DNA from 2 places in the Marinomonas algicola genome. Region 1 is predicted to be linked to the other one. Evidence: predicted binding sites of a transcription regulator. Region 1 holds the regulator's gene; the other holds the start of a gene.
What was found. Region 1 encodes sigma-54, which starts transcription at its own class of promoters, with help from an activator protein. Its sites were predicted from a motif close to TGGCACNNNNNTTGCTNT; they were not measured.
Positions count from the first base shown of each region.

Region 2: the regulator sigma-54 is predicted to act here: its motif matches at 9,792-9,809, upstream of glnA (glutamate--ammonia ligase).

Region 1 covers NZ_CP061941.1:1,661,873-1,673,513, reverse strand. Annotated here, with positions in the region: gene mlaE (lipid asymmetry maintenance ABC transporter permease subunit MlaE) at 1-53, opposite strand, end outside; gene IEZ33_RS07545 (ATP-binding cassette domain-containing protein) at 53-823, opposite strand; gene IEZ33_RS07540 (calcium/sodium antiporter) at 1,023-1,985, shown strand; gene lptC (LPS export ABC transporter periplasmic protein LptC) at 2,020-2,580, shown strand; gene lptA (lipopolysaccharide transport periplasmic protein LptA) at 2,555-3,070, shown strand; gene lptB (LPS export ABC transporter ATP-binding protein) at 3,070-3,795, shown strand; gene IEZ33_RS07520 (RNA polymerase factor sigma-54) at 3,870-5,339, shown strand; gene IEZ33_RS07515 (PTS sugar transporter subunit IIA) at 5,357-5,812, shown strand; gene IEZ33_RS07510 (HPr family phosphocarrier protein) at 5,815-6,084, shown strand; gene mgtE (magnesium transporter) at 6,109-7,461, shown strand; gene yjgA (ribosome biogenesis factor YjgA) at 7,468-7,998, shown strand; gene IEZ33_RS07495 (carbon-nitrogen hydrolase family protein) at 8,025-8,852, opposite strand; gene IEZ33_RS07490 (YhdP family phospholipid transporter) at 8,859-11,641, opposite strand, start outside.
Region 2 covers NZ_CP061941.1:404,105-415,745, forward strand. Annotated here, with positions in the region: gene IEZ33_RS01895 (branched-chain amino acid ABC transporter substrate-binding protein) at 1-504, shown strand, start outside; gene IEZ33_RS01900 (ABC transporter permease subunit) at 592-1,503, shown strand; gene livM (high-affinity branched-chain amino acid ABC transporter permease LivM) at 1,503-2,774, shown strand; gene IEZ33_RS01910 (ABC transporter ATP-binding protein) at 2,771-3,652, shown strand; gene IEZ33_RS01915 (ABC transporter ATP-binding protein) at 3,649-4,362, shown strand; gene tsaC (L-threonylcarbamoyladenylate synthase type 1 TsaC) at 4,460-5,017, opposite strand; gene IEZ33_RS01925 (DUF3461 family protein) at 5,108-5,485, opposite strand; gene ntrC (nitrogen regulation protein NR(I)) at 5,586-7,025, opposite strand; gene glnL (nitrogen regulation protein NR(II)) at 7,042-8,106, opposite strand; gene glnA (glutamate--ammonia ligase) at 8,295-9,701, opposite strand; gene thiI (tRNA uracil 4-sulfurtransferase ThiI) at 10,040-11,491, shown strand.

The DNA.
Region 1 (11,641 bases):
ATTGATTCAAGCCAATCGAATACACTTGCGCCTACTTTTGTTAGGTTTTTCATTACCTCTCCAAGTCCAAATCCGCTTTATATGAATTTGCCGGATAATGAAACGGTACAGGACCATCGGGCAAACCACCCAAAAACTGCACAACTCTTTCATCATCAGAACAACGAATTTCTTCTGGCGTCCCTTGAGCAACCACACAGGCATTCGAAATAATATAAACATAGTCTGCAATGGACAATGATTCTGTAACATCATGTGACACTAAAACCGATGTAATTCCAACAGAATCATTCAAACGCTTTATAAGCTCAACAACAACCCCCATCGATATCGGATCTTGCCCTGCAAAAGGCTCATCATACAAAACCAGCTCAGGGTCTAGGGCGATCGCTCGAGCTAAAGCCGCACGACGTGCCATCCCACCGGAAAGCTCTGAAGGCATTAACTGAGCCGCCCCTCTCAAACCGACGCTTTCCAATTTCATTAAGACAATGTCTCGTATTGTCTCTTCCTTATAATTTGTATGTTCTCTCAAAGGGAAAGCGACGTTTTCGAAAACACTGATATCCGAAAATAAAGCGCCACTTTGAAACAACATTCCGATCTTTTTACGCAGAGTGTAAAGTTCAGTTCGAGAAATTAAAGGAACATTCTTACCATCTACTAAAACGCTCCCGATAGAAGGAAATAACTGTCCACCAATTAAGCGAAGTAAGGTTGTTTTACCCGTTCCACTTGGGCCCATAATAGCGGTAATTTTGCCTTTGGGGATTTGTATGGAAACATTTTTATAGATTTCTCTGTTGCCTCGAGAAAAACTCATACCTTGGATATCTACATAGAATTCTGACAAAGACCTTTCCTTCTCTCAAACTCAGTATTGCGATACTACCATCGTCATAAGTTAAAGAGAATGCAAATAGAAAGGATTTATCTCGACATAAACATCGGTTAAGTCTTGAATTTACTTCATAAACTTCATTAAATAACACTCCTTACGAAAACTGAGAGTTAAACACTAAATGCTACTTTTTATTGCCGCACTAATCTCTGGCTTAATAATACTGGTTATAAGTTCAGACAAGTTCATTGAACATTCAGCTCTAGTGGCTGAAAAACTTAACATTAGCCCTATCATCATTGGCCTAACTCTTATCGCATTAGGAACATCCGCACCTGAAATGGTGGTTTCAGCAATCGCCTCACTTGATGGTGCCCCAGAAATAGCAATAGGCAATGTACTAGGCTCTAATATCGCCAATATTGCTTTAGTTTTTGGCTCAACACTTTTTATAAGCGCCATTTCAATTAAACAAGGGCTATCTACCAAAGAGGTGCCCTTGTTAATGTTCATCACCTTACTGGTTGGCGCTCTACTTTACGATCTACACCTAAGCATTTCAGATGGTGTCATTTTAGTTATCGCTTTTATTGTCGTGCTAACCTTATTGCTACGTGGCAGTAAAAACTTAGAAGAAGAGCTGAGCGAAGAATTACCAGACGCCGAGACAGCAAGTCTAGGAAAATCTCTTCTGATCGCTATTCTTGGCTTGATTGCTTTAATCGGCAGCTCAAAACTGCTTGTTTGGGGTGCCATTGGTATCGCTCAATTTTTTGGTGTCAGCGAACTGCTGATTGGACTGACTATTGTGGCAATAGGTACCAGCCTACCTGAGTTAGCGGCCTCAATAACGAGCGTAAAGAAAGGCCATCATGACATGGCTATTGGTAATATTTTAGGGTCGAATCTTTTTAATTTAGCCACAGTACTTCCCTTACCTGCATTACTGGCCCCAAGCTTCATTGAAAGCAATGTTTTTTACCGTGATTACGTATGGGTTCTTGGTTTGACGATGCTATTTTGTTTGTTAATCGTATTTTTTAATTCTAAAAAACGAACGGCAATCCCAAAATGGGTTGGTGCTCCTCTAATAATTGGCTACCTAGTGTATTTATTCACCCTTTATCAATCGAGCACTATCTAAGTAACGTGAATCAATTGAAAAACAAGGTAACAAAATGAAAAAATGGCAACTCTTACCACTGTTATTAGGTGGACTATTGCTATTCTTCTTGGCATTTTATATGGGTCTGACCCCAAAACAATCTTTAATTGAAGCCGAAGCACTTGATAGTGCACCAGACTATTTTATTACGGATTTTAAAATAGTGGCATTTGACATAAGTGGTAACAAGGTCGAAACATTAAGCGCCAAAGAACTCAAGCACTACAACGAAGCAAATGAGTCTTATCTTCAACAGCCAAATATGTCAGAATCACAACAAGGTGGCAGTTGGGTCGCAAAAAGCGATTCAGGACTGATTAACGACTCCACAAAAGAGATTAATTTATACGGCCGTAGTGAGATAGTTCACACCAGCAAATCTGGTAACACCGTTCATTTAAGCGCGGATAAAATACTTTACAGCGAAACCAAGCAAGAAATTTTTGCTACTGGTAATGCCTCATTATTGTCTGAATCAGGCAAAACCCAAGCCACTGATATTGGCGTAAATATAAATGACGAAACTGTTGCATTTAGCGGAGAAGTAAATGGTCAATATAAAACAGCTAAATAAAAGATTGATAGCGCTCGCCATCCTGACTTCTAGCACGCTAAGTTACGCGTTGGATAATGACTTGCAAAGCCCCTTAAACATTGCGGCTGACAAGGCCTATTTTGACCAGGGCTCTGGGATAGCGATTTACGAAGGTAATGTCACTGTTAAGCAAGGCTCCATTTTCATTCAAGCCGATTACCTAAAAGTTACAAGCTCAACAGACACCAACCAGTTTCGCCAACTGGATGCAACGGGATCACCTGCAAAATTCAGCCAACAAATCGATGAAGATGGGAATCATATAATTAGCCATGGAGATAAAATTCGTTATCAAACAACCGACGCTACGCTTGAATTAAGTGGACAAAGCTACGTAAAGCTTAAAGGTGACGAAATCAATGCTGACTTCATTCAATACATGATAGATAAAGGCACCTTCACAGCTCGAAGGGATGATTCAGGTCGAGTAAATATGACTTTATTACCGCAAACACAAGAAGGTAAATAATGGCATTACTGGAAGCTAAAAACTTAGCGAAAAGCTATAAAAAAAGACCTGTCGTAATTGACGTATCTCTTTCTGTCGAGTCCGGTGAAGCCGTTGGTCTTCTGGGTCCTAATGGAGCAGGTAAAACCACTTGTTTTTATATGATAGTAGGCATGGTTAAAAATGATAACGGTGAAATATATATTGATGGAGAACCTGTAACGACATTGGCCATGCACTCTAGAGCTCAAAAAGGCATTGGCTACCTTCCGCAGGAAGCGTCTATATTTCGAAAAATGTCTGTTGAGAACAATATCCTTGCCATTTTAGAAACCAGAAAAGACCTAACAGACACACAGCGTAAAGAAGAACTTGAAAAACTTCTCGAAGAATTTCATATTACTCATATTAGAAAGAATTTAGGCATGGCTCTTTCTGGAGGCGAGCGACGACGAGCAGAAATAGCCAGAGCCCTAGCAACCAACCCTAAATTTATATTATTAGACGAACCTTTTGCAGGTGTTGACCCTATCTCTGTTGGCGATATAAAACAAATCATTAGGCAATTACAAGAAAGCGGCATTGGGGTTCTTATTACAGACCATAATGTAAGGGAAACCCTTGATATTTGCGACAAAGCTTACATTGTCGGAAACGGCCATATCATCGCTTCGGGCGATGCTGAGACCATTATCAACAATGAACAAGTAAAAAAGGTTTATTTAGGTGAGAACTTCCGCCTTTAATCTTTTAATTTCCCAATAAAAGGGAGTACTATGCATAACTCGTTCCAACATAATCAAACAAAAAGCGTTTCTCTATGAAGCAGTCTCTACAGTTGAAAATGGGTCAGCAACTGACCATGACCCCGCAGCTACAACAAGCTATTCGCTTATTGCAGCTTTCTACAATAGATTTACAACAAGAAATACATGAATTTCTTGAGTCAAACCCCCTATTAGAAATTGACGATGAACAAAGCTCATCTGAGACAACGGCAAACGAATCTGAACAAAAAAAGCAAGAGGAGCCAGAAACTCAGCCAAGTGAAGAAGCCACAATTGAATCTGAATGGACGGATAGTATTCCAGAAGAGCTCTCTATTGATAGCTCATGGGAAGACACCTTTCAAAGCTCCGCGGCCGTGTCTGAATCCCAAGGTTTCGAAGGGGATTTTGATTTTGAAAGTCGCAATTCCGCTTCTGAGAGCATTCAGGATCACTTAATATGGCAACTTAACCTGACTACGATGTCAGACAGAGATATTGAAATTGCCTATTCTTTTATTGAAAGCGTTCAACCAGATGGTTACCTAGGTGCCTCACTGCATGAAATATGGGATTCTCTTCAGGGAACCATTGAAGATTTAGAAGAAGACGAAGTTGTTGCTGTTCAACATAGACTACAACGCTTTGACCCTGTGGGGGTATGTTCCGTTGATTTGCGAGAATGCTTGCTGGTTCAACTTGAAGCCTATTCAACACACCCTTTGTATAAAAATACAAAAACGGTAGTTGATCACTATCTAAACCTCTTAGGTAACCGAGATTTTTCCCAGCTTTGTAGACGCGCGAAACTAAAAGAAGATACATTAAAAGACGTTATTCATTTAATACAGCAGCTCAACCCAAGGCCAGGCAGTTTAATTGATGCAGATGACACAGATTATGTTATACCAGATGTCTCAGTTAAGAAGAAAAATGGTGAATGGCAGGTTGAGTTAAACAACGACGCTCTACCGCCAGTAAAAATCAACAAAACCTATTCAACAATGGCAAATACTCTGAAGAATACTGAGGACGCAACATACATAAAAAACTCACTTCAAGAAGCCAAGTGGTTTATAAAGAGTTTACAAAGCCGCAATGAAACACTACTAAAAGTGGCTAGCTGTATTGTTGAAAAACAGATAGACTTTTTCGAGCAAGGCGAGGAAGCAATGAAGCCGATGGTATTGCATGATGTTGCCGAAGAAGTGGGCATGCACGAATCCACTATTTCCCGCGTGACCACGCAAAAATACATGCATACACCGAAAGGAATATTCGAATTAAAATATTTTTTCTCAAGCCATGTAAATACGGCTTCAGGCGGAGAATGCTCTTCCACAGCAATCCGCGCTATGATAAAAAAACTTGTTGCCGAAGAACCTGCTAAGAAACCATTAAGTGACAATAAATTAGCCACCATTCTAGAAGAACAAGGGATTAATGTAGCAAGGAGAACGGTTGCAAAATACAGAGAAGCAATGAACATTCCTCCTTCAAACGAAAGAAAACGATTAGTTTAATACTGGATAAAAGACTCATGTCACTTATTACTATGTTAAAACCAGAATTGACTCTGGCAAAACAGAAGATTATCAGCAAAAAAAGAGTACTGGAAAATATAGCAAGTGCGGTATCAAACAGATTACATTGTGACGAAAATGCAATCTACGCGGGACTATTAGCCAGAGAAAAACTTGGTAGTACGGGAATCGGGGAAGGCATCGCTATCCCGCATTGTCGATTAGAGTCGGCTAATCATGCTGCAATATTAGTTATGTCGTTAGAAAGCTCTATTGATTTTGACTCTATAGACAGAAAACCTATAGATTTGATTTTTGCACTCATTGTACCGCCAAGTGAATGCGACGCCCATCTCTCGACACTTGCTCAAATTGCACAATTAGCACAGTCACCCAATGGGTTAAACGCTTTAAGAGAAGCGCAAACTAATGAATCACTATTTGCAGCATTTGAAAAACTGCTACAAGGATAAACATGCAAGAACAATCTATTACTATAATTAACAAGTTAGGACTGCATGCACGAGCGGCAGGTAAACTGGTGGAAACCACATCTAAATTCAGCTGTGATATCACCATTGAAAAGGATGGTCGTAACGTAGATGGCAAAAGCATTATGGCCATGATGATGTTAGCGGCAGGTAAAGGTACTGAAATCACTATCAAAGCAAATGGTGAAGATGAAGAGCTTGCATTAACAGCCATTATTGAGCTTATTAATAACCGCTTTGGTGAGGGTGAATAGACCTTCAATTTAAGAAAAGTCATTATGTCAGAGCAAGCGACGCTAACACATCTAAAAGCCGTAACAGCCTCACTTGAGGCTGGCACCACTTCCCAAATACGCTATTTATTAAATGGCGCGTTACCGGCTCAAGACGTCGCTCGCTTATTAGAGTCATCCCCCCCTAAAGAGAGACAACTTCTTTGGGACCTAATTGATAGCAAAAACGAAGGTGAAATCCTTCAATATTTAACTGAAGACATTAGTATTCCTTTCCTTAAAAAAATGGATACTAAACAACTCTTAGCTGTGTCAGAGCAATTCGAGACCGATGACCTCGCTGACATGCTACAACACTTACCAGAAAAAATTGTTAAAGAAGTGCTGGCCTCCATGTCAGCACAGAATAGATTACGAGTTGAAGCCCTACTAAGCTACCCAGAAGACTCCGCTGGTGGCTTAATGAATACAGATACAATTACCATACGCCCAAATATAACCGTTGACATTGTATTTCGTTTCCTCAGAAGACATAAGAAACTACCCGATATGACTGATAACTTATTAGTTGTCAGCCGCTCAGACCGCTTTTTAGGCACACTGCCATTAACAAAGTTATTAGTAGCCGATACAAACGCTACTATACGCGAAATTATGGATACCGAGACTACGGTAATAACATCCAATACATCAGCCAGAGAAGTCGCACAGGTATTTGAAAAGTTAGATCTGGTTTCAGCGCCAGTAATCGACGAAAAAAGTGGAAAGTTACTTGGCCGAATAACCATAGATGATGTTGTTGATGTTATCCGTGACGAAGCTGAGCACTCTATGCTGAGTATGGCGGGCCTTGACGACGACGAAGACACCTTTTCTCCTGTCATGAAGACGACCAGAAGGCGAGCGGTTTGGCTTGGTATTAATTTAATTACGGCTTTCATAGCCTCTTACGTCATTGGGCTTTTTCAAGGCACACTTGATCAAGTCGTTGCACTGGCTATATTAATGCCAATTGTTGCCAGTATGGGTGGAATTGCAGGCTCCCAAGTACTAACATTAGTTATACGAGGCATCGCCCTAGGACAAATAGGTTCAACAAATACTCGCTGGCTACTCAACCGAGAGATCATCGTAGGCTTATTAAATGGTATACTTTGGGCTACGGTTGTCGCCGCATTAACAGCATTCTGGTTTGACAACCTTGAGATAGCCTATATCATAGCGGGCGCAATCATGATTAACCTTCTGTTTGCCGCTCTTACAGGCACACTTTTGCCCATAGCACTAAATCGCTTAGGCATAGACCCAGCCCTTGCAGGAAGCGTAATCCTTACCACAGTAACTGACGTTGTAGGATTTCTTTCCTTTCTTGGATTAGCAACTATATTTCTTATTTAGGCCAACATGACAGAATTCGAACATTTAGAAGACGACGAGAATTACAAAAGCAAAACTCAAATAAAAAGAGAAATGGAGGAGTTGCAGGTATTAGGCAAAAAACTTCTCGCTTTGAGTAAGCAACAGCAGCAAAAAGTTGAAATGTCTGACACTCTTCGTGCTGCTCTGACGGAAGCCACTCGACTGAACCAAAGAGAAGCCATGCGTCGTCATATGCAATACATTGGACGACTTATGCGCAATGAAGACGCTGAGGCTATTGAGGCAAGAGTCGCTTTGTTTGACAGCAGCTCAGCTGCCCACAACAAACTTTTCCATTCTCTTGAAGCGCTTCGAGACTCTTTGATTGGTGAAAACAGCACCGAAGAGGTCCAAAAATACTTAGAAGAAAACCCGAATGTAGATATCCAACATTTTAGACAACTTGTTAGACAATCTGTGAAAGAGCTTGCCGAAGGCAAAAAAAGCACTTCCCGAAAAAAACTATTTAAGTATATCAGAGAGGTAAAAGAAGAAAAATTAGGCATAAATGTCTAAAGTTCAACAATGTTCCTCTTCTATAGCTATGTAAGTCGTCTATGTTCTAGTACAGGCATTGACGACTTGCATTCCTGTATTCTGTCAGTATCGATATTCACATATAAATTATCCGGCTCATCAGCAAGCTGCCCTAAATCTTCTCCCCATGGAGAATAACAAACACTGTGTCCGTACGTTTGCCTGTTCTTACCATGAAAACCACATTGATTAACACCCACTATAAAAACTTGATTTTCTATTGCCCTGGCTCTTAATAAAGTATTCCAATGCGCCTTACCTGTAACATAGGTAAACGCAGCTGGAACAACAATAAGCTCAGCACCTTTAGAAACCAACTCACGGTACAATTCTGGAAAACGCAAATCATAACAAATTGACAGACCTACTTTTAAACCGTCAACATCAATAACAATGGGATTAAGCTCTCCCGGCTCAATAAAATCAGATTCTTTATATTGACCCACTCCATCTGCAACATTGACATCAAATAGGTGAATTTTATCATAACGAAAACATTCACTAGAAAACGGTGAAAACACCAAACAAGATTGACGCACTCTAGAGCCTGCTACAACACTTCCATCAGGTCTTTTTAAAGAAGGGTGCGAGCCAACGACAATCCAAACACCTAAGGTCACAGACAACTTATTTAGAGTCGTAAATAGACTTTCTTGAATAGACTCTTGCTCAGACAACTCCCTCATTGCTTTCCCATTGAATAAAAACACATTCTCCGGAAGTATGATCAAGGTTACGCCTTCTTGGACAGCATCAAGAATGCGACGCTGGACTTCGTCTAAGTTAGCCGCAAAATCAGGTCCGCTGGTGAGCTGAATCGCACATATTTTCACGCTAGGTCATCTCCTAATAGGCTGGTATTTAACCGTCTTAATTTCTGGATTATCAAACGACCCCTTAATTTCGTAACGAACACTGGTCACTTTTGCCAATTGATCACCAATTAATTTATCCGTTATATAAAGTAAACCTGCAACTTGAGGAGCCCCGATTAACAACCCCGCTATGGGTAGAGTATTACCCAGAGGGAAACTGGCCGTCAGCTTTTCATCTAACGTTTCTGTAATTAAATTTGCCTCACCAGCCAACACAAACTCTGCAGTAGGTGAAACGATCTCAATTGGAGATGAGGTTTGCACAATACCATTTTGTAACGATAGCACTCCGTTAAACGTGTCGTATGTTAGACCTGGCTCATACACATCAGAGAAATCAAGAGACAAACGACGAGTTAACGCGTTAATATTAAAAATACCTAGCGCTTTCAAAAATGACGGAAGTTGATCAATCTGAGTAAACTTACCTTTTTGACTTTCAAACGTGATCCTACCCGATAGCGACTCTTTATCAAAAAACATCGGATGCCCTAACCAACTAAGATTAATGTCAATCACATAATTTTTTGATGTTAAAAAAGGCGTTGGCGCAAATTTTTTCAATAACTCGGAGGCATCTTCACCTTTAATTGACGCAACCAGCTCAACGTTCGATTGCTCCCCCTGGTCTTGCCAAAACAAACTCCCGGTAAACTGCCCATTTGAGAGCTTGGTTGATATAGGCTCAATTCTCAGCCTATCGCCTTCATTTGTAACTGAAAACTGCCAATCACCATAACTTGCGCCATTGTAAATTAATTCATCAACCTTGATATCCACATTAGGAACTTGGGAGGCCTTAATAGGGGAAATTCTATCCCCGTCAGACGGATCGGATTTAGGAGAAGACCAGTTAATATAGCCCGCATGCAAAAGATATTTATTTTTTTCTTGACTCAATTTAACGTTAAATTCATCGGCTCCAATTTGAAATTCATCAGGCGCAACCAAACGATCGTAAGACACCTTAACATTATGCCATTCATTAAATTCATTTACAGAAGCCGCGTCCACTATCAACTGCACTTTATTTAGCCAACCCGGAATCACAATATCACTTGATGCCACCTCAGATGAGTCACCTGAAAAATAACGATACGATTCTAGCCATTGCGCAAAATTCAGATAAGGAAGCTGACCGATTATATTAAACCCTCTCTCTATTGTATTTGATAAAGGGCGATCAACTCCTACCAAAAACTCCCCTCCGGCCATTTCACCATCAGATAACTTAAATCGGGTACGAATCAGATCATCGTATTGAATGGTGACCATCAACCGTTTTTCTGAGCCATATAAATTAAGGGCAAAGTTTTTAACTTCGTTCTCATCTTTTTTGAACGGCTTTGGCAGGGTAATAACACTGTTAACTAATTTACTCTTAATGTTTAAAAAGATATCGCCTAGATTCGGATTATTTAGAGACAGATCCGCTTCATAATCTACGTTTCCTGAGGTTGAATCGACTAATATGGGTGGCATTTTTTGCCATTCAAGTACTCGATTAATATCAGCATTGCCAGTAAGAGCAACACCAATAGACATTAACCCATCCGTACCAATGGCCGAGGTCAACCTGGCCTCAGACTCACCGCCAAGGGCAGTAAAACTTAATTGAGATTGAGATAAACCGCTAATGGAATGAAAATTAACCTTTCCTGAAAGGTTTTCTGCGTCCAGATTCAAACTGCTGATTTGAAGCGTATTCTTTAAGAATTCTAACTTTAGATCAACCAGAGGCTCATTACTTTCTTCCGATAGGGGCACAGACACCGAAAAATGACCTTGAACGTCGCCTGATGCCGTCCAATCTTCAAAAGGTGTCAATACCGTTTTAGATAAATCCGTACGTCTGAGTACGGATAGCAATTCATCCACTTTATAGGAAATAGGGCCTGAGACCAAAAGGTCTGACCCTCCCCTTGAAAAGGGCAACGATACCTCAACCCCCCTAACCTTTAAATTAGAAAGCAAAGCCTCATCAACTCGAACAACAATACCCTCTCGATCAAGCTGAAAATGCCCCTTTACTTTTTTGGCCGGCGGCCAGTCAGGAGCAAATAATACCTCAACATCCTCTAACCTCATATCCAGCAACACATGAGGAGAAGCGCCTGCGGCTAATTCACTTTGAACGATTAATTCCAAACTACCAACCGAACCAGACGTAATGGCGCTCTCAATCCATTCTCGAGTTTTATTATTAAGAACCGTTTTAGGTATGTAATCTAAACGGTCGTCAACTGGAATATTTTTCCCTTTAATATCCAGTAAAATCCAATCAGGGCTATCCTTCCTAATTTCTAACCGGAATTTGCCTTCTACATCAGCACCATTTCTTTCAACATGCAAACCCGTACCGCTGACTAAAAAGATATCATTGAGAGATCGCCATTCAACCAACCCAGAAAGAGAGGACGTATCCCAAGTCTCATCGTATAATTCGGGGAAACCAAGAGTGGCATTTTTTGCATCAAACTCTATGTAACCATCCGCTTCCGTTAAACTTAAAATCCCGTTTAGACGATTTATCTTTGGGATGCCATTAAAACCGTTTGCAGACACATTTTTGACATTACTTACGAACTCAAAACTACGTGAATCATCAATAGGAATACGCAAAGAACCATTCAAGGCAGTCCCAGTAAATGACATTTCATCAAGCAGTTTTCTGGCAAACCACTCTGGGTTTATATAAGTTGATGCCCACCTACTTACTAAAGATAAGTCTACTTGATCAAATAATA
Region 2 (11,641 bases), 1.3 Mb from region 1:
AAAGACTTTAATGCTGTTATTACAAAAATCCGTTCAGTTGATGCTGATGTAGTCTACTTCGGTGGCCTTCATTCGGAAGCGGGTCCTTTAGTTCGCCAATTACGCGAGCAGGGTTCGACTGCTATTTTCATCTCGGGTGATGGTATTGTATCGGATGAGTTTGTTTCTGTTGCCGGTTCTCCTGAGTATGTTGATGGTGTATTAATGACATTTGGTGCCGATCCAACCGCCTACGCGGCAGGTAAAACGGTAGTGGAAGGTTTCCGTACAAGTGGGTATGAGCCTGAAGGCTATACTTTATACTCTTATACCGCTATGCAAGTTATCGTTGAAGCACTTAAAAATAACGATTTAGACCCAATTAAAGGCGCTGAATGGCTGAAAAGTAACAGCGTTTCAACGGCAATGGGCGTTAAAGACTTCGATTCTAAAGGCGATTTAGAAGTATCTGATTACGTTATGTACAAATGGGATAACAAAGGCAAATACGCTCAAATTGATTAATACGACATCCTAGTATTAATAACCCATAGTCACAGTCAGTCATCTGGCTGTGACTCCTTCCAGCATTAATTCTTTAGAGGTTTTACGATGGATATCGTTCTCCAACAGTTGGTTAACGGTCTTACCCTAGGTTCTGTTTATGGACTTATTGCAATAGGGTATACCATGGTATACGGCATTATCGGTATGATTAACTTCGCCCATGGCGATGTTTACATGGTATCGGCTTACATCACTGCGATAGTCGTTGCTTTATTAAGTTATTTTGGTATTGAGTCTTTCCCAATTATTATTGTTGGAACGCTTTTTGTTACGATTGCTATTACCGGTGCTTATGGTTGGGCTATTGAACAAATAGCGTATAGACCATTACGTAACTCCAGTCGTTTAGCGGCGTTAATATCAGCAATTGGTATGTCGCTTATTTTACAAAACTATGTACAAATTAGCCAAGGCGCACGCCAACAAGGTATTCCGAACTTGCTATCAGGCGCCATTCGGATTGATATCGGTGATGGGTTTGTACAGCTTACCTATATGAAACTGCTTATCCTATTGGTCGCATTTGTTAGTATGGGCGTCCTAACCTACATCATTCAGAAAACGAAACTAGGGCGTATGTGTCGTGCGACACAACAAGACCCGAAAATGGCGTCGATTCTAGGGATTAATACAGACAGAATTATTTCCATTGTGTTTGTTATTGGTGCATCAATGGCGGCGGTTGCGGGTGTCTTGATTACCATTGACTACGGTGCTTTTGATTTCTATGTTGGCTTTATTATTGGTATTAAGGCGTTTACTGCGGCTGTTTTAGGGGGGATTGGATCATTACCTGGAGCGATGCTAGGCGGCTTAATATTAGGTATTTCCGAATCGTTATTTGCGGGATTAATAAGCTCGGATTACAAAGATGTCTTTTCATTTTCTTTGCTTGTCATCATTTTGATTTTCCGTCCAAGTGGTCTGCTTGGAAAGCCTGAGGTGGAGAAAGTTTAATGGATTCTTCAATTGATTTTAAAAAGAGTATTATTGACACAATACTTGCTGGCTTAATGGCGCTGGTTCTATTTGGCCCTATTGTTGGTATTGTTCTCGATGGGTATGACTTTAATACTGAATACAGCCGAGTAGCTTGGCTTGTCGCCATCGTCATGGTGGGGCGTTTTGGTTTTTCTTGCTTCTTGCAGTCCAGCAAGGGTAAAGAAATGCTATTTAGGCGCAGTTCGGGTGATGCAGGTGGCGTTATTGTTACGGCGCCTGGCTATAAATCCAAAATGGTATGGATTGTTCCAATTGTTATTGTGGTTGGCTTGCTTGTGCCTTTCATTGCCTCTAAATATGTCTTAACGGTTGTCATTCTAGGCTTGATTTATGTCTTGCTTGGATTGGGGCTAAACATTGTTGTCGGATTAGCGGGTTTACTTGATCTAGGCTTTGTTGGCTTCTACGCCATTGGCGCTTATGGCTTAGCGCTTGGTTATGAGTATTTAGACTTAGGCTTTTGGTCTATGCTACCCATTGCGGCTATTCTTGCTGCGCTTGCAGGCGCTATTTTAGGGTTTCCTGTATTGAGAATGCATGGTGATTACTTAGCCATTGTAACGCTAGGCTTTGGTGAGATTATTCGCCTGATTTTGAATAACTGGGCTGAAGTGACTCATGGTCCAAATGGCGTGTCAGCCCCTTTACCGAGCTTTTTCGGATTGGAGTTTAAGCGGCGAGTCGCCGATGGCACCACCTTTCACGACTACTTTGGCATAAGCTATGATTCTGGTTTCAAATATATGTTTATTTATTTGATTCTGTTTATTGTTGTTTTATTAGTGTTACACATTAAAAAACGACTGGTTAAAATGCCTATTGGTCGAGCATGGGAAGCCTTGCGTGAAGACGAAATTGCTTGTCGCTCACTGGGTTTGAATCATGTCTTGGTTAAGCTTTCTGCTTTCATGATGGGGGCTTCTGTTGGTGGTATTGCCGGTGTGTTTTTTGCTACATACCAAGGGTTTGTTAACCCTTCCTCCTTCACTTTCTTGGAGTCCGCGCTTATTTTGGCCATTGTTGTATTGGGTGGATTAGGGTCTACGGTAGGTGTTGTTATTGCGGCATTCGGCCTAACTGTGCTGCCTGAGTTGTTGCGTGAATTTTCAGAATATCGAATCTTAATGTTTGGTATTTTGATGGTTGTTATGATGATTTGGAAGCCGCGTGGTTTGGTTCGTGTTACCCGAACTGGTTTTGCAACTCGTAAGGGAGCCTTAAAATGAGTAAAGAGAATATTTTAGCTGTAGAGAATCTCGTTATGCATTTTGGAGGAATTAAAGCGCTTAATGACATAACGTTTGAGATTAAACAAGGCTCGGTATCGGCATTGATTGGTCCAAATGGTGCCGGTAAGACAACGGTGTTTAACTGTCTTACCGGCTTTTATAAAGCCACAGGTGGCCGCATTACCTTATCGGCTGGTGGTGAAGACACCAGCGTTATTAAAGTGTTGGGAGAAGCCTTTCAGCCAACGGACTTTCTCTCTCCAGTGGCATTTGTGAAGCGACTTAAATACAAAATGTTTGGTGGGTCGCATTTAGTTAATCGTGCCGGTTTGGCGCGTACTTTCCAGAACATTCGTTTGTTTAAAGAAATGTCTGTTGTGGAAAACCTGTTAGTTGCACAGCATATGACAGTTGATAGAAGTTTAATCTCTGGCATTTTAAATACCAAAGCCTTTAAACAAGCGGAGGAAGAAGCATTACAGAAAGCCTTTTATTGGCTCGGTGTGGTTGACTTAGTTTCTCATGCCAATCGTCTTGCTGGTGAGCTTTCTTATGGGCAGCAACGCCGCTTGGAAATCGCACGTTCTATGTGTACCAATCCTGAACTGATTTGTCTTGATGAGCCGGCCGCGGGTCTTAACCCTTCTGAAACCGAAGAGTTAACCAAAATGATTCGTATTCTGCGCGATCAACATAATGTGACCGTGTTACTTATTGAGCACGATATGGGCATGGTAATGGACATATCAGATTACATTGTCGTTTTAGACCATGGGCAAGTTATTGCTAAAGGCAATCCTGATAGCATTAAAAATAACCCTAAAGTTATTGCGGCGTACTTGGGTGCGGAAGACGAAGACGAGGTAGGTTTATGAGTGCCTTAATGGAATTTAAAGATGTTGATGTCTTTTATGGTCCAATACAAGCGTTGAAAAAAGTGTCTTTAGAAGTGAATGAGGGAGAGATTGTTACCTTAATTGGATCTAACGGTGCAGGCAAATCCACGTTACTAATGTCTATATTTGGTCAACCAAGAGTGGCGTCCGGAGAAATCATTTACCGTGGTGAAGATATCTCTAAAAAATCGGCTCACTATGTGGCATCAAATGGTTTGGCTCAATCCCCTGAAGGTCGTCGAGTTTTTCCAAGTATGTCAGTTGAAGAGAATCTACTAATGGGAACAATCCCTATTGGTATGGATCATGCTCAAGAAGACATTCAGAAGATGTTTGATATATTTCCTCGATTGAAAGAAAGACGAAATCAAAGAGCATCGACGATGTCTGGTGGAGAGCAGCAGATGCTGGCTATCGCAAGAGCGCTGATGAGCCGTCCAAAACTGCTTTTGTTGGATGAACCGAGTTTGGGTCTTGCCCCTATTATTGTTAAGCAAATCTTCAGAGTACTTCAAGAAGTGGCTCAAACAGGCATGACAATCTTTTTGGTGGAGCAAAACGCAAACCATGCCCTGAAATTAGCCGATCGTGGCTATGTTATGGTAAACGGAGAAATTCGTTTAACGGGTACAGGCGATGAGTTACTGGTGAACCCTGAAGTACGTGATGCCTATTTAGGCGGTCATTAATATTTCTTAGTCATCATAAGATGCTAAGACGCTCATATGAAGCATGAGCTGTCTTAGCATCCATTTATCGTATCGTATCCGCTGCAGTTAGACGGCCTTAGTTCCTGTAGATTGTATCGCAGAGTAAGTCTTTGACTTGAGATGGCTGATTATTATGCCCTAGTGGCGCATCAAAAATAGCATCAACTTTATCACCAAAATACTGACTGACTGCGTCTTTAGTTAGCGCCGGAGGATGGCCTGCTGTATTGGCTGAAGTTGAGACTAAAACGTGGCCGAAATGCGAACATAATTCACGTGTTTGCTCATGTTGTATCATTCTGATGGCAACACTGGCATGATCTCCTCTGACCCATTCTGGGGCAATAAGCGTATCCGGTACAACCCAAGAAGTGGGTGTTTCTGTATCAGATACAAGTCGTTGATACTGTTCCGGAGACAGTTGGTCTTTCCATGGCGTTAAGTGTTCTGCTTCACCTGAAATGAGAATCAGCCCTTTATGTACCGGACGATTTTTCAACGCTAAAATGCGGTATACCGACTCTCTATTAAATGGGTCGCATCCTAGCCCCCAAACCGCTTCAGTAGGGTAGGCAATAACACCACCTTTTTTTAAAATAGGAATAATGTCAAATATCGAGGAGGTAATAATCATGTTGACTTACAATAGGGAGCATTGGCGTAAATGAGGACGCTGACGGCACAGCTAAGACGTCAGCGTTATTATGAATTTATACTTAAGAGCTTAAAGTTTTGAAATTTTTTCTTTAAGGTCTTCTATTTTGCTACTAACCACTTTTTCTAGATGCTCAAGCTCTGCAACTAGGTCTTCTTTCGTTAGCTTATCTTCGTGTTTTTTACCGACAAGTTTACCCAATTCATCCACAGCACGTAATACAACTAAAGACGGTTCTTTAACTTGTTGATAAGTTTGTTGTCCACCATCAGCGAGTACTGTTTTAGTTGAACGGCCAAATTTGAATTTCTTACTTTTAGGTAACAAAGAGCCTTTTTCGCGACGGTAGTAAACTTTTAAAACATCAAACCCGTTTTCATAACGTAATGTAAACTTTTCAATATCTTCAAAGCTAGTAACGCCCATAGACTCTAATGTCTGGTACATAATCAATTTCCTATCAAGAGTGTTGGTGTAAAAACAACCTTAGGATATTGTTATTCTAAAAACAAGTAAATGCAATAATTCGATTTAACGAGAGAATGCTTTATTCTTCATCATTCTCTACATTATCTATCCCCAATTCTTTGATTTTTCTTGTTAGGGTATTACGTCCCCAGCCCAACAAGAGAGAAGCGTCTCGCCTGCGTCCTGCCGTATGTGTTAATGCGGTTTCAATCATGATTCTTTCAAACTTTGGAACGGCTTCACTGAGAATGTCTTTTTGGCCTTGCCCCAATGCATGGTCGACCCACGTTTTTAACGCTTCTTCCCAACTATCAAATGATTGTTCACTTGGCACTTTAGTCAGCAGCTCAGGCGGTAAATCTTCGACTAATACTTCTCTGCTAGAAGCCATAACAATGAGCCAACGACAAGTGTTTTCTAGTTGTCTAACATTGCCTGGCCAGTCTAAGCGTTGTAAATAGTCTTCGGTTTCGGCCGTTAAAAATTTGCTTTCAACATCCAGTTCTTCAGCCGCCCGTTTTAAGAAATGACGTGCTAGCTTTGGAATGTCTTCTCGTCTTTCCGCCAACTTAGGTAAATGAACTCGAATCACATTAAGTCGATGAAACAAATCTTCTCGGAAAGATCCATTAGTCACTAAGCTTTCTAAATTTTGGTGAGTCGCAGCAATGATTCGCACATCGACTTTTACTGGCACATGTCCACCGACTCGATAAAATTCACCATCGGCTAAGACCCTTAACAACCGAGTCTGAGTTTCCGCTGGCATATCACCAATTTCATCAAGAAATAATGTTCCTCCATTGGCTTGTTCAAAACGACCACGTCGTTGAGTATTTGCCCCAGTGAAGGCGCCTTTTTCATGGCCAAACAATTCCGATTCAATTAAGTCTCGTGGTATCGCGGCCATATTCAGTGCAATAAAAGGGCTTGCCGCTCTAGGGCTATGCTTATGAAGAGCGTGAGCAACAAGTTCTTTGCCCGTACCTGATTCGCCATTGATGAGAACCGTAATGTTGGAGTTGGCTAAGCGTCCGATAGCGCGAAATACTTCTTGCATCGCTGGGGCTTCACCAATGATGTCTCTTTCAACATCTTCGATCTCTGGTTCGATTTCATGTTGGTTTTCAATTTTTGGCATTGACTCTTTGTGGTGCAACAAGGCTCGTTTCACAAGAGTGACAGCGTCATCCACATCAAAAGGCTTAGGAAGGTATTCAAATGCACCGCCTTGATAAGACGCTACGGCGCTTTCTAAATCTGAATGCGCCGTCATAATAATCACGGGTAAATACGGGTGCTCGGTTTGCAGTTTATTTAATAGGCTTAACCCATCCATTCCAGGCATACGAATATCACTGATAATGGCATTCGGTTGCTCTTGATCTAATAGCTTAATGAGCGTTTCTGCACTGTCGAAAAGTCGACACTGCATGCCTTCTTGTTCAAGCGTTTTTTCTAATACCCAACGGATTGACTTGTCGTCGTCTACAATCCAAACGGTTTCTGAAGTGTTCATGAAATCTCCTTTAGCCTTAGATAGTCGTTTCTATAGGCAGATAAATATTAAATTCTGTTTTATGTTGCTCACTATTGCATTCAATAAGGCCGTTGTGTTGGTGAACAATCGACTGAGCAATAGAAAGCCCTAGGCCTGTTCCATCTGGACGGCCACTGACCATTGGATAAAACAGGGTTTTCAAAAGGGGTTCGGGAATACCTGGGCCATTGTCAATAATGCTGATGCAGCACACCAAGCGATGTCTTTTTGTGCCTATGGTAAATTGTCTTAGCGCACGGGTAACAATCGTGATGTTTTTTTCAAGGGTTTCTTCATCTTCTAATAAGGCCTGCATGGCATTGCGTGTAATATTTAACAGAGCTTGAATAAGTTGTGACTCATCTGCGATCAGGTTTGGAATGCTGGGGTCATAATCTCGTAAAATGGTTAATTGATCGGCGGCTTCAACAGAGATTAATTGATTGACCCTCTCGATGACCTTGTGGATATTTAATTCTTTGTTTTGAGGTAATTGACGAGGCCCAAGTAGGCGATCCACTAAATCTCTCAACCGATCGGATTCTTCAATAATCACTTGAGTGTAATCTTTTAAGGCTTCGTCTTTGAATGCGCGACTAATCAATTGAGCGGCACCACGGATACCCCCTAACGGATTTTTGATTTCATGTGCTAGCCCTCTAACCAATTCTTTACTGGTTTGATGGTTAACGATTAACTCGTCTTCTTGAGAAATTCGCTTCATGTGATCGCGAGGGTATAACTCTATTAATAAACTTTCTGTTGAACTGACGGCCCCCATAATGGGCGTAACTGTGTAATCAATTAACAGTTTTTTACCATTTGGTAGGGTAACCTCTGCCTCACGCTTAGTGTATGGGTAGCCGGATGCAATAGCACTTTTTAAGGAATCCGTATTGTCTTCATCTTCAATAAAAGCCTGATTGATTTTATGTCCATAAATGCGTCGTCGACTGATCGCCAGCATCATCTCGGCTGCTGGGTTTAAATATTCGATCCGCAGTTCTAGATTCAGCTGGACGACGGCCGTAGATAAATGGTCAATTAATACGTTATGCACAATGTAGCCTCTTAAGTAATACCCAGTATCTGCAAAATACGAACCAATTTTTATCTTATTAACATGGCGAAATATAAGGGTATAAAAGAAATATTGAAAGTGATGCGCACCATAATCGTGCGGCCATGTTTCTGCAGTGCAAAAAAAAGCCCTGGTTTGAATCAGGGCTTTTTGATTGGACTTATCTATTAAAGGCTGTAATACAATTCAAACTCAAGTGGGTGAGTCGTCATTGAAATACGTTGCGCTTCAGCCGATTTAAGATCAATGTAAGCATCAATCATATCGTCAGTGAATACACCGCCTTGAGTTAAGAAGGCACGATCTTCATCTAGGCAGCTCAACGCTTCTTCTAGACTTGAAGCAACAGTAGGAATCGCTAAAGCTTCTTCTGCTGGAAGGTCATACAAATCTTTATCTGCGGCATCGCCAGGATGGATCTTGTTCTTAATGCCATCGATACCGGCCATAAGCATTGCAGAGAACGCTAAGTAAGGGTTTGCGGTTGGATCAGGGAAGCGAGCTTCAATACGCTTGCCTTTAGGGCTGGCTACATAAGGAATACGGATAGACGCAGAGCGGTTACGAGCTGAGTAAGCTAGCATAACAGGTGCTTCGAAACCTGGAACAAGACGCTTGTAAGAGTTTGTTGAAGCGTTCGTGAATGCGTTCAATGCTTTAGCGTGCTTGATAATACCGCCAATGTAGTAAAGCGCCATTTCAGAAAGACCAGCATACTGATCACCAGCGAATTGGTTTTCGCCGTTTTTCCAGAAAGATTGGTGAACGTGCATGCCAGAACCATTGTCGCCAACGATTGGTTTTGGCATAAATGTCGCTGTTTTACCGTAAGCATGAGCTACGTTATGAACGCAGTATTTAAGTACTTGTACTTCGTCTGCTTTTTTAACCAATGTGTTGAATTTAACACCGATTTCGTTTTGACCAGCGGTCGCTACTTCATGGTGATGGACTTCAATGTCTAAGCCCATTGCTTCCATGGCATTACACATTGCGCCACGAAGGTCATGGTGAGAATCGACGGGTGGTACAGGGAAGTAGCCGCCTTTAACGAAAGGACGGTGACCCATGTTGCCGCCTTCAATTTTTTTATTGGAAGACCAAGCCGCTTCTTCAGAGTTGATCTCGACTGTGCTGCCAGACATGTCTGTTTTCCAGCGAACATCATCAAAAATAAAGAACTCAGGCTCAGGACCAAAGAAAGCCGTATCCCCTAGACCGGTAGACTTTAGGAACTCTTCTGCGCGAAGCGCTACTGAGCGTGGATCACGGTCATAGCCTTGCATGGTAGAAGGCTCGATGATGTTGCAACGAACAATAACAGTAGAATCTTCAGAGAAAGGATCAAGAAGCGCTGTGTCGTCTTGAGGTAGCATGATCATGTCAGACTCGTTGATGCCTTTCCAACCAGAAATAGAAGAACCATCAAACATTTGACCGTTTTCAAAGAATTCTTCATCAACCGCTTTTGCAGGAATAGTAACGTGTTGCTCTTTACCTTTAAAATCAGTAAAGCGAAGGTCTACCCACTTCGCGTCATGTTCAGCAATCAACTCAAGGGTCTTGATTGACATAAGTTGTTCTCCATTTAAAAGTTTTAGGCGAAATAATAATTTCGTTCAGTCTATAAAAGGTTCCGTAAGTGAAACCATGTTGGCTCTAAGAAAGCATAACTTGTGCCAAAATAAAAGTAGATAATTAAAAGTCTTTATTTATCAATGTGTTATTTTTTCTGGTGTTTTTCTCGCACAAAAATGACTCGCAAAAATACCCATAAAACCCCTTTTGTGTTCATTTTTGGTGCAGTTATTTTTTTGTTGTGTTTTTTTGGTGCAAATATAAATTTCTATGCACGATTAAAGTTCTTTATAATAGGAGCCATTAAAAATAACCCCTTGAAGCCTGTGTAAATATGAAATTTGTCGTTAAATTCTTTGCTGAGATTACAGTTAAAAGCCGTCCGGTCCGAAAAGCCTTTATAAAACAACTGAGACACAACATTCGTCTTGTTCTACGTAAAGTAGATGATGATGTCACTGTGGCTGGTAATTGGGACTTTATTGAGATTCTATCTGATAGAGATGAGTTGAGAGAAGAGTTTGTAGAGCTTTTACAGAACATTGCGGGTATTGCGCATTTTCAATTTGTCAGAGAATTCACGCTAACGGATTTAGATGGTGTGGCTAAAGAGGCGAAAAAATCGTATGGAGAGGCCTTAAAAGAGTCTGTTTTTGCAGTACGAGTGAGGCGAGTTGGTCGTCATAGTTTCAGTTCGGTTGAAGCGGAATACCATATAGGTGGTTGTTTAAAAGAATGGTGTGAAGCGGATTCTGTTCGTTTAAAGAACCCTGACGTGCTTGTACCGATTGAAATTCGTAACGACAAAGTGTGGATTATCGAGCAAAAAACAGACGGGTTAGGCGGGTATCCACTGGGTTCTCAAGATCCAGTGCTGTCGCTTATTTCAGGAGGGTTTGATTCAACAGTCTCTTCTTATTTAACCATGAGTCGAGGGCTAAAAACGCATTTTTGTTTCTTTAATTTAGGCGGCGATGCTCATGAAATTGGCGTTAAGCAAGTGTCTAATTTTATTTGGAAGAAGTATGGCTCAGAATTAAATGTAAAATTTGTCACGGTTCCGTTTGAAGACGTGGTTTCAGAGATTTTAACCAAGGTTGATAACTCTCAAATGGGCGTTATTCTTAAAAGGATGATGCTAAGAGCCGCTGAACAGGTGATGCAGAAAGTGGGTGCTCACGCTTTAGTTACTGGTGAGAGTGTGGCTCAGGTATCAAGCCAAACACTCATCAATTTAAAAGTGATTGATCAAGTAACCAATGAACTTGTTTTAAGGCCTCTTATAACTGAGAACAAGCAAGAAATTATTGATTTAGCGAAACGCATTGGTACGGCACCTTTTGCTGCGAGTATGCCAGAATACTGTGGCGTTATTTCTGTTAAGCCAACGACTCGAGCGAAACTGTTTAAAATAGAACATCAGGAGACCAAGTTTGATTTCGCCGTTTTAGACGCGGCGGTTGAAAATGCAAAAATCGAATCCATCCAAAACGTTTTAGATGATGTAGAGAAACAATATCAAGGCGATATTCCTATTGTAAGAATGCCAGTATCTGATGAAATCATCATTGATATTCGCCATCCTGATGAAGTCGATAAGCAGCCACTAAAAGTGACGGGTCATCAAGTGGTTGAAATGCCTTTCTTTACGCTGAATAGTCGCTGGTCTTCGTTAGACCAAGAGCATGCTTACCTGCTTTATTGTGGTAAAGGTGTTATGAGTCGTATCCATGCGGCGAGTTTATTAGGGCAGGGTAAGCAGAATATCGGGGTGTATTTACCCTAATCTATTTCCAGAACAGATTAAACGAATGTATTCCATTTGTTCGGCTGTACTATTTGATGCTTTTATACAGGTTAAAGACACGATTTAACTGTGTTTTCAGAAAAAGAGAGAAATTTTTTTCTCTCTTTTGTGTATCTGTCATGGGAAGTT